2 regions of the Anaerobacillus sp. QJM3NY_17 genome follow, and region 1 is predicted to be linked to the other one. Evidence: a T-box and tRNA genes for the amino acid it is inferred to sense, from the RefSeq annotation. Region 1 holds a T-box; the other holds one or more tRNA genes.
The links. The T-box of region 1 lies ahead of AC0VYV_RS04765 (tryptophan--tRNA ligase). A T-box ahead of a tRNA ligase gene usually reads a tRNA of that ligase, here a tRNA-Trp.
Positions count from the first base shown of each region.

Region 2: it encodes a tRNA-Trp, which carries the amino acid that the T-box ahead of AC0VYV_RS04765 (tryptophan--tRNA ligase) is inferred to sense. The anticodon was not compared.

Region 1 covers NZ_CM149685.1:874,682-879,033, forward strand. Annotated here, with positions in the region: gene AC0VYV_RS04750 (ArsR/SmtB family transcription factor) at 1-341, opposite strand, end outside; gene AC0VYV_RS04755 (YjcZ family sporulation protein) at 609-704, shown strand; gene desB (Delta(10) desaturase DesB) at 835-1,887, opposite strand; T-box leader at 2,051-2,297, shown strand; gene AC0VYV_RS04765 (tryptophan--tRNA ligase) at 2,344-3,342, shown strand; gene AC0VYV_RS04770 (EAL domain-containing protein) at 3,429-4,352, shown strand, end outside.
Region 2 covers NZ_CM149685.1:499,524-503,875, reverse strand. Annotated here, with positions in the region: gene yvfG (protein YvfG) at 238-459, shown strand; gene AC0VYV_RS02780 (DsbA family oxidoreductase) at 499-1,200, opposite strand; tRNA gene AC0VYV_RS02775 (tRNA-Leu) at 1,388-1,472, opposite strand; tRNA gene AC0VYV_RS02770 (tRNA-Leu) at 1,507-1,596, opposite strand; tRNA gene AC0VYV_RS02765 (tRNA-Cys) at 1,624-1,698, opposite strand; tRNA gene AC0VYV_RS02760 (tRNA-Gly) at 1,708-1,782, opposite strand; tRNA gene AC0VYV_RS02755 (tRNA-Gln) at 1,791-1,865, opposite strand; tRNA gene AC0VYV_RS02750 (tRNA-His) at 1,870-1,945, opposite strand; tRNA gene AC0VYV_RS02745 (tRNA-Trp) at 1,962-2,035, opposite strand; tRNA gene AC0VYV_RS02740 (tRNA-Tyr) at 2,043-2,127, opposite strand; tRNA gene AC0VYV_RS02735 (tRNA-Thr) at 2,198-2,273, opposite strand; tRNA gene AC0VYV_RS02730 (tRNA-Phe) at 2,278-2,353, opposite strand; tRNA gene AC0VYV_RS02725 (tRNA-Met) at 2,370-2,446, opposite strand; tRNA gene AC0VYV_RS02720 (tRNA-Asp) at 2,605-2,680, opposite strand; tRNA gene AC0VYV_RS02715 (tRNA-Val) at 2,689-2,764, opposite strand; tRNA gene AC0VYV_RS02710 (tRNA-Glu) at 2,787-2,861, opposite strand; tRNA gene AC0VYV_RS02705 (tRNA-Ser) at 2,885-2,976, opposite strand; tRNA gene AC0VYV_RS02700 (tRNA-Asn) at 2,978-3,052, opposite strand; rRNA gene rrf (5S ribosomal RNA) at 3,062-3,178, opposite strand; rRNA gene AC0VYV_RS02690 (23S ribosomal RNA) at 3,425-4,352, opposite strand, start outside.

The sequences.
Region 1 (4,352 bases):
TCGCAACAAATGCGTAGTCCTTTTTTTTCTAGTTCGTAAAGTTTATCCTTTTGGTCAGGAATGAAGGTTAAAATACTCTGAATCACTAAAAAGGCTTCATGATCTGCATTTAATGAATAGAATACCCATTGGCCCTTTTTGCGTTCTTTCACTAAACCAGAGTCTCTCAATTTTCTTAGGTGCTGACTGATAGAAGGTTGGCTCATTTGCAATACTTCTACAAACTCACAGACGCAGCATTCACCATCTTTTAAAAGGCCCACTATCGTTAAACGCGTTTTATCGCCAAGTAATTTAAGGACAGAAGCAGCCTGATCGATTTCAATCATAGTGTTCTCCATTTCTTCACCTCCACAAATCATTATATAAGCATATACTTATATAATCAAGCAGATTTAAAATGTTGAGAAATTTAGAAAACGGAGCAAGAGTCATTGGTAAACGTTGCTTCGAAATTCTTGTTCGATTAGCATTCTTTCTTGTAGGCAACTGCCTTATGCTTAACAATATGGTTAGAAAAGTAACGATAAAACTAAACGAATGCCCATCCATTCAATAGGAAGCTGCATAGTATGAAGTAATCCAAGATGGAAAGGAGGTCATACTCCATGGGATACGGTTACGGCAGTGGGTTTGCTCTAATTGTAGTGCTGTTTATTCTCCTTATCATCGTAGGTGCAGCTTTTGTTGGAGGAGGCTACTAATTCTCGGAACATAAGCTGTATTCAGCAGGGAATTCCTGTTGAAGGAGCACGGGTTGAATAATAAATGCGCAAGAAGGCTGATTACCTTTAAATCAGCCTTTTCTTGTATAGAAAGATTGAACAAGCTCCTTCAATCTGTTGTCTTTTTTTGGAGTATGGATTTTGGGTATAGCTTGTTACCTAATGAACCGTATGTCTCACTCGTTCTGGGATCAATTAAATTTGTCTGTTCATGATAAACTCGAGGCGTATGCCAGAGAGTGATTAGGGCTCTTGTCATTGGCATCTCGTGGTATCGTTCTGGCCACATTGTTTTAATATGCTCTTTCACAAGTGGATAATATTTCGGATTCATCCCTGGAAACAGATGATGCTCTGTGTGATACGAGAAGTTGAAATGTAGGATGTCCACTATTTTTGGTACTGTAACGGTGAGACTGTTCGCAAGCGGATCATTGATAGGTGTTAATGGATTTAATCTGTGATTTGTTGAGATATAAGCCATTACGATAAAGTTTGCGATGAGAAGTGGAATGAAATAAGCAAATATCCAATTCCTTATTCCGATCACGAAGATAAGACTGATCCATGTTACCCAGGGCAAAATCATTTGTAGAAAAACGTCACGTTGCTTTTTTGGCGCAAATTCTTTTACATAAGTAAAAAACATTTTAATCGAATGGGCGGTAAATTGAACCGTTAATGAAATAAAAGCAAAGAACGAACGGATAAATAACGGGAGTCCGTAAATCCATTTGAACATTTTCATTCTCGAAATACGTTCTAGGGTTGGCCATGCATCTGGATCATTAGCATCATGCTGAGTATGTACATGGTGATTTAGGTTGTGCCATTTTCTCCAAAGTTTTGGGCCAGTACTTAATGGCCAAAACGCAATCGCGCCTAGAATATCACGTAGCAAGGCATTTCTTACAACTGTTCCATGTAGAATTTCATGGCCAAGAAAACCAAGTCCGGCAAAGCAAGCGCCTATCATAAATGAAAAGACAAGTGCTATGAGGGTAGGTAAAGGATTGGAGGCAATGATTAAGAAACAGGTCAATGTGATGACGAGATATGTAAATCCCCCGAAGAGTCGTACTGGAACAGGCTTAAAAGCTTCAGGTGGAAGGTGTTTCTTAATCCGAGCAGCATACCAGCTGAATGAGTGTAGATCGTTCATCATAATCTCCTTTCGAAATGCGAGAATGCTATAGAGCAACTGTTATTTAAGTGTAGAAATAAGCATATAAGTCAATCATGTACCTGAGTAAGAAGAAATATTCAAATGAAAATCAGGAAATGTATTGATTTCAAATAAGCGTCACGATAGAATAAGAAAAAATAACTAGGCAATGAAGAAGAAGAGTAGTCTTGAGCGGCACTTTAGAGAGCTGGTGGTAGGTGAAAACCAGTGTGCGCAACAGATGAATGGGCTTCTGAGCTACCGAACTGAACAGTAAAGTAGGATTCGGCGGAACGTCTTACCGATACAAGAGACACCTTATTGAAATAGGTTTCATTCTGTAAGGGGTAAGCGCGTTTACGTTTGTAAACGAATAAAGGTGGCACCACGGGTCTCTCGTCCTTTTTAGAGGATGAGGGGCTTTTTGTGTTGTCTAAAATGATGGAGGGACATATGAAAAAGACGATCTTAACAGGTATTAAGCCGACTGGAAGAGTTCATTTAGGCAATTACATTGGAGCGATTAAACCAGCTTTAAAACAAGCGATGAATGAGGAACTTGACCCTGTTTATTTTGTCGCAGATTACCACGGATTGACGAAAATTCGAGATCAGCAGCAGATGGAAGAATTATCGTACGGGATTGCAGCTACGTGGCTTGCACTTGGACTTGATCCAACAAAGGTGATTCTCTATCGTCAATCGGATGTACCAGAAATCTTTGAATTATCGTGGATTTTGGCTTGTTTTAGCCCTAAAGGATTAATGAATCGGGCGCATGCCTACAAAGCAATTGTGGAGAAAAATCGTGAGGGAGATCGCGAAGAGGATGAAGGGGTGAATATGGGGTTATTCACTTATCCCATTTTAATGGCGTCTGATATTCTAATGTTTCAAACCGATTTCGTCCCTGTAGGCAAAGACCAGATTCAGCATGTGGAAATCGCAAGGGATATAGCCGCTGCTTTTAATTTTCAATTTGGAGAAACGTTCACGTTGCCAAGCTATATTGTCGATAAAAACACGTCCGTACTTCCTGGGCTTGATGGTAGGAAAATGAGTAAAAGCTATCACAATACGATTTCATTGTTTGAAGAGCCAGATAAGCTTAAAAAGTTAGTTAATCGTATTACAACGGATTCTTCTGACCCAACAGAACCAAAGGATCCGGATACATCAACGGTATTTGCACTTTATAAAGAATTTGCTAGTGATGCCGAAACGATTGAAATGAGGAAAAAATTCAAAGAAGGGATCGGATGGGGAGAAGCGAAAAAAGAACTTTTTCATGTTATGGATGATTTCTTAGCTGAACCTCGAGAGAAGTACCGTTACTATATGGCTCATAGAGATGAGCTTGACCAAATTCTTGAAGAGGGAGCAAGGAAAGCAAGAGCTAAAGCGCAGCCGTTCTTGAAAGATGTGAAAAGCAAGCTAGGCATTCGACGATAGCAAGCTAGAAAACTTAACGTATTGTTCCTATATGCCGATAAAGATCATATATAGATTTCTTATGATAACTTCGGAGGCACAACACTATGATTGAAATGATAGGAGAATATAATTGGTGGATCGTCTTACTGTCAGTAGTCATCGCGGTCTTTGCTTCATATAGTGCGCTAGATCTCGCAGGTAGAGTTTCTTATTCGAAAGGGATTCGCAAATGGGTATGGGTCATTGGTGGGGCTGGCGCAATGGGAGTTGGAATATGGTCGATGCACTTTATAGGCATGCTTGCTTTTTCAATGTCGATGCCAATGACCTATGATGTTCCCCTTGTTGCTCTATCTACTTGCGCGTCTTTCTTTGGATCTTTCATTGCTCTTGTCGCAGTTGGAGGGAAGGAGCTAACGATTAAAAGGTTAGTTGTTGGAACGATCTTTATGTCTGGGGCTATTATCGCTATGCATTATATAGGTATGGAAGCGATGGAAAATGTTAAGATCGTTTACAATGATTGGTTGCTCGTTCTTTCAACACTTATCGCTATGTGTGCTTCATTTACAGCGCTAAAACTAGCCTTTACCCTTTCTAGATCCCAAAAATACCGTCACTTAATTTTACTAAAGATAGGCAGTGCGGGAATCATGGGAATTGCTATTGCGGGGATGCATTACGTTGGACTTGAAGCTGCGACCTTCTATATGTCTAAAGTACATCATCAACCAGTTGTAGAAGGATTAGACACGTCCGCTCTTTCCATTGCTATTGCCGTCGGTACGTTGTGCGTTCAAACGATTTTGATTTTTGGTGTTGTGACTGAACGGAAATTGATTAAGCAGTCAATTGAGATGAAGGGTAATGACTATCGTTTACGATCACTGCTTACATATAGCATTGATGCGATCCTCACTTTGACAGTAGATGGAAAAATCCGTTCGCTCAATCCGGCAGGTGAAAAACTATTCCGTGTGAAAAAAGATGAATTAAGTCATGTAAATCCAATGGATTTTTTCGAAAGT
Region 2 (4,352 bases), 380 kb from region 1:
AATTTTAACGAAACACTGCGTTGGGTAAATGGTGAAAATTCGAGGAATTTCTACAATCCTCGCTGATGTAGATAGAATACCACAGAACATATGAAAGAAACAACACATTTTTCATATTTTCTTTACAAACGTCTCTCATCACGACAGAGCTAATAGAATTTTACTCTTCATAATCCGTTTGACGTCCTGATGACGATCACCCTATAATCAGAATGACAGACAGAAAGGAGAAATCATATGGAACCATTCTCAACACCATTTTTCGAAGAAAATTTTCGCCAATACATACAAAAGAATCGTGATGTATTTTCAAAATTAGAAGCAATGAATAGCTATTATCGATCAGTTGTTTCATCAATGATCTATGACAACCTTAACAAAAACTCAGAAATAGTTCGTCGCATTCGCAACCTTGATTCAGCTTACAAAACGATTAAACAAGAAAATACAGACGCATAAGAAAAAGCTCTCTTTACAATAAGAGAGCTTTCTTACGTTTTATTTAGGAAGATCACAAGAGTCAGCAGAACACGCTTCTGCATTGCCACCAACTACTTCAAGCTTATTTCCTTCTCCCCAGGCCTTCTCAACGGCCTGTTCAAACATTTCAACAGGCTGAGCACCTGACACGGCATATTTACCGTCAAATACAAAGAACGGTACGCCCTGAATGCCAAGCTGACTTCCCATAGCTTCATCGTTGCGAACTTCTTTCGTAAATTCTTCAGTCCCTAGCATACGTTTTATATCCGCAGCGTCTAGCCCAAGTTCTTCACCAAGTGATGCAAGCGTTTCATGATCACCAATATTTTTCGATTCGGTAAAGAAGGCATAAAAGAGACGTTCTGACATTTCATTACTTTTACCATGCTCTGTCGCATAGTGAACAAGACGATGAGCATCAAATGAATTCGTTGGAATCATTTTATCGAAATCATACGTTAGGTTTTCTCCAGCAGCTTGCTGCCTCATATTCTCACACATAGCCTGAGCTTGTTCTAGACTGACATTGTATTTCGCTGCTAGAAGCTCAGCCATGCTTTCCCCATCCGATTCTTTCGCATTAGGATCAAGTTCAAAGCTTTTAAAGACAACTTCTACTTGATCACGCTGTGGAAAAGCCTGAAGCGCACTTTCAAGACGTCTTTTTCCTATATAACAAAATGGACAAACGAAATCGGACCATACTTCAATTCTCATCGAATCACTCTTTCAGTAAATTGTTTTATCTATCTTATACTTGTATTTTATCACCTCTACTTTTAAATGAGCAGGAATTTGCTCAGTGAGTCATTGAAAACTAGTGATATCAAATAAGACAAGGAATTAAAAAGAATACAAAAAAGACCTCAACGAGAACGTTGAAGTCTTGTAATAACGTATGTAATGGTACCGGTGGTCGGGTTCGAACCGACACTCCTCTCGGAACACGATTTTGAGTCGTGCGCGTCTGCCAATTCCGCCACACCGGCAAAATACCATATTCAATTCAGGCAGAAAAATAAGTGGTGCCGGAGGCCGGGCTCGAACCGGCACGGAGGTACACCCTCCGCAGGATTTTAAGTCCTGTGCGTCTGCCAATTCCGCCACTCCGGCAGGACTTTTAAGAAAAAATATTAAGATTGGAGGCGGCACCCGGATTTGAACCGGGGCGTAAGGGTTTTGCAGACCCGTGCCTTACCACTTGGCTATGCCGCCTTTTTAAAATGGAGCGGAAGACGGGATTCGAACCCGCGACCCCCACCTTGGCAAGGTGATGTTCTACCACTGAACTACTTCCGCAACAAAAATGGCTGGGCTAGCTGGATTCGAACCAGCGCATGACGGAATCAAAATCCGTTGCCTTACCGCTTGGCTATAGCCCAAAAATGGGGCGGCTGATGGGAATTGAACCCACGAATGCCGGAATCACAATCCGGTGCGTTAACCACTTCGCCACAACCGCCATAAAAATTTAAAATTGGCAGGGGTAGTAGGACTCGAACCCACACCGGAGGTTTTGGAGACCTCTGTTCTACCTTTAAACTATACCCCTATCAAGATGGTGGAGGGGGACGGATTCGAACCGCCGAACCCTGAGGGAGCGGATTTACAGTCCGCCGCGTTTAGCCACTTCGCTACCCCTCCAAATTGACAATTACCATTGTAATACACATTTTATGAAAGTGCAATGGAATTTGATCTCATTTCGAGAAAATGGTGCCGGCCAGAGGACTTGAACCCCCAACCTACTGATTACAAGTCAGTTGCTCTACCAATTGAGCTAGACCGGCAACATGGTGGCTCCGGACGGAATCGAACCGCCGACACGTGGATTTTCAGTCCACTGCTCTACCGACTGAGCTACAGAGCCATGTTTAAAATATAATTGGTTGCGGGGGCAGGATTTGAACCTGCGACCTTTGGGTTATGAGCCCAACGAGCTACCGAACTGCTCCACCCCGCGATAATGTGAATGTAATTATGCTGCACCTGCTCATTACGCTGTGCACTGTTTCTTTCTCTACAAGGTTATGCTTCGAAGCGTATCCGTCGAAACAACTCGTTGCTGTTTCAAGGAAGTATCGCTTGTTGCTCCACCCCGCGATAATGTTAAAATATAAATGGCGGTCCCGACGAGAATCGAACTCGCGATCTCCTGCGTGACAGGCAGGCATGTTAACCGCTACACCACGGGACCTTAGATAATGGTGGAGGATGACGGGCTCGAACCGCCGACCCTCTGCTTGTAAGGCAGATGCTCTCCCAGCTGAGCTAATCCTCCACAAAGTAGAAATGATATATAATGGTGACCCGTACGGGATTCGAACCCGTGTTACCGCCGTGAAAGGGCGGTGTCTTAACCGCTTGACCAACGGGCCCTTGCTGCTATTATGTATGCTAGTGGCGGAGAGCGAGGGATTCGAACCCTCGAGACGGCTTTGACCGTCTACACGATTTCCAATCGTGCTCCTTCGGCCACTCGGACAGCTCTCCATGGCTCCACAGGTAGGATTCGAACCTACGACCGATCGGTTAACAGCCGATAGCTCTACCACTGAGCTACTGTGGAATAATATCAGCCTGGCAACGTCCTACTCTTGCAGGGGGAGATCCCCCAACTACCATCGGCGCTGAAGAGCTTAACTTCCGTGTTCGGCATGGGAACGGGTGTGACCTCTTCGCCATCATTACCAGACTAAGGACTGGATTTCACTTTCGTGATTTACCAGCGACAAAATATATCATACTATATTCCATCATGTTTTTCAAGGAAAATTTTATTCCCTGAAAACTAGATAGCACGCACAACTTTCCAATATGTCCAGCTACATAAGCCAAATCCTCGATCGTTTCACCTTTTGATTCTGACGCATAAAGCGCGTCTGACTCAAAAGCCTCCAACGGTTGTCGGATTTAAACGGCTTACTTCGCTTTTCGTTTTTAGGTTAAGCCCTCGATCGATTAGTATTCGTCAGCTCCACGTGTTGCCACGCTTCCACCCCGAACCTATCTACCTCATCATCTCTAAGGGATCTTACCAGCTTCATGCTGTGGGAAATCTCATCTCGAGGGGGGCTTCATGCTTAGATGCTTTCAGCACTTATCCCTTCCACACGTAGCTACCCAGCTATGCTCCTGGCGGAACAACTGGTACACCAGCGGTGTGTCCATCCCGGTCCTCTCGTACTAAGGACAGCTCCTCTCAAATTTCCTGCGCCCGCGACGGATAGGGACCGAACTGTCTCACGACGTTCTGAACCCAGCTCGCGTACCGCTTTAATGGGCGAACAGCCCAACCCTTGGGACCTACTTCAGCCCCAGGATGCGATGAGCCGACATCGAGGTGCCAAACCTCCCCGTCGATGTGGACTCTTGGGGGAGATAAGCCTGTTATCCCCAGGGTAGCTTTTATCCGTTGAGCGATGGCCCTTCCATGCGGAACCACCGGATCACTAAGCCCGACTTTCGTCCCTGCTCGACTTGTAGGTCTCGCAGTCAAGCTCCCTTGTGCCTTTACACTCTGCGAATGATTTCCAACCATTCTGAGGGAACCTTTGGGCGCCTCCGTTACACTTTAGGAGGCGACCGCCCCAGTCAAACTGCCCACCTGACACTGTCTCCGCACCGGATCACGGTGCTGGGTTAGAATGTCAGTACAGCCAGGGTAGTATCCCACCGACGCCTCCATCGAACCTGGCGGTCCGACTTCTATGGCTCCTACCTATCCTGTACAAGCTGTACCAAAATCCAATATCAGGCTACAGTAAAGCTCCATGGGGTCTTTCCGTCCTGTCGCGGGTAACCTGCATCTTCACAGGTACTATAATTTCACCGGGTCTCTCGTTGAGACAGTATCCAAGTCGTTGCAC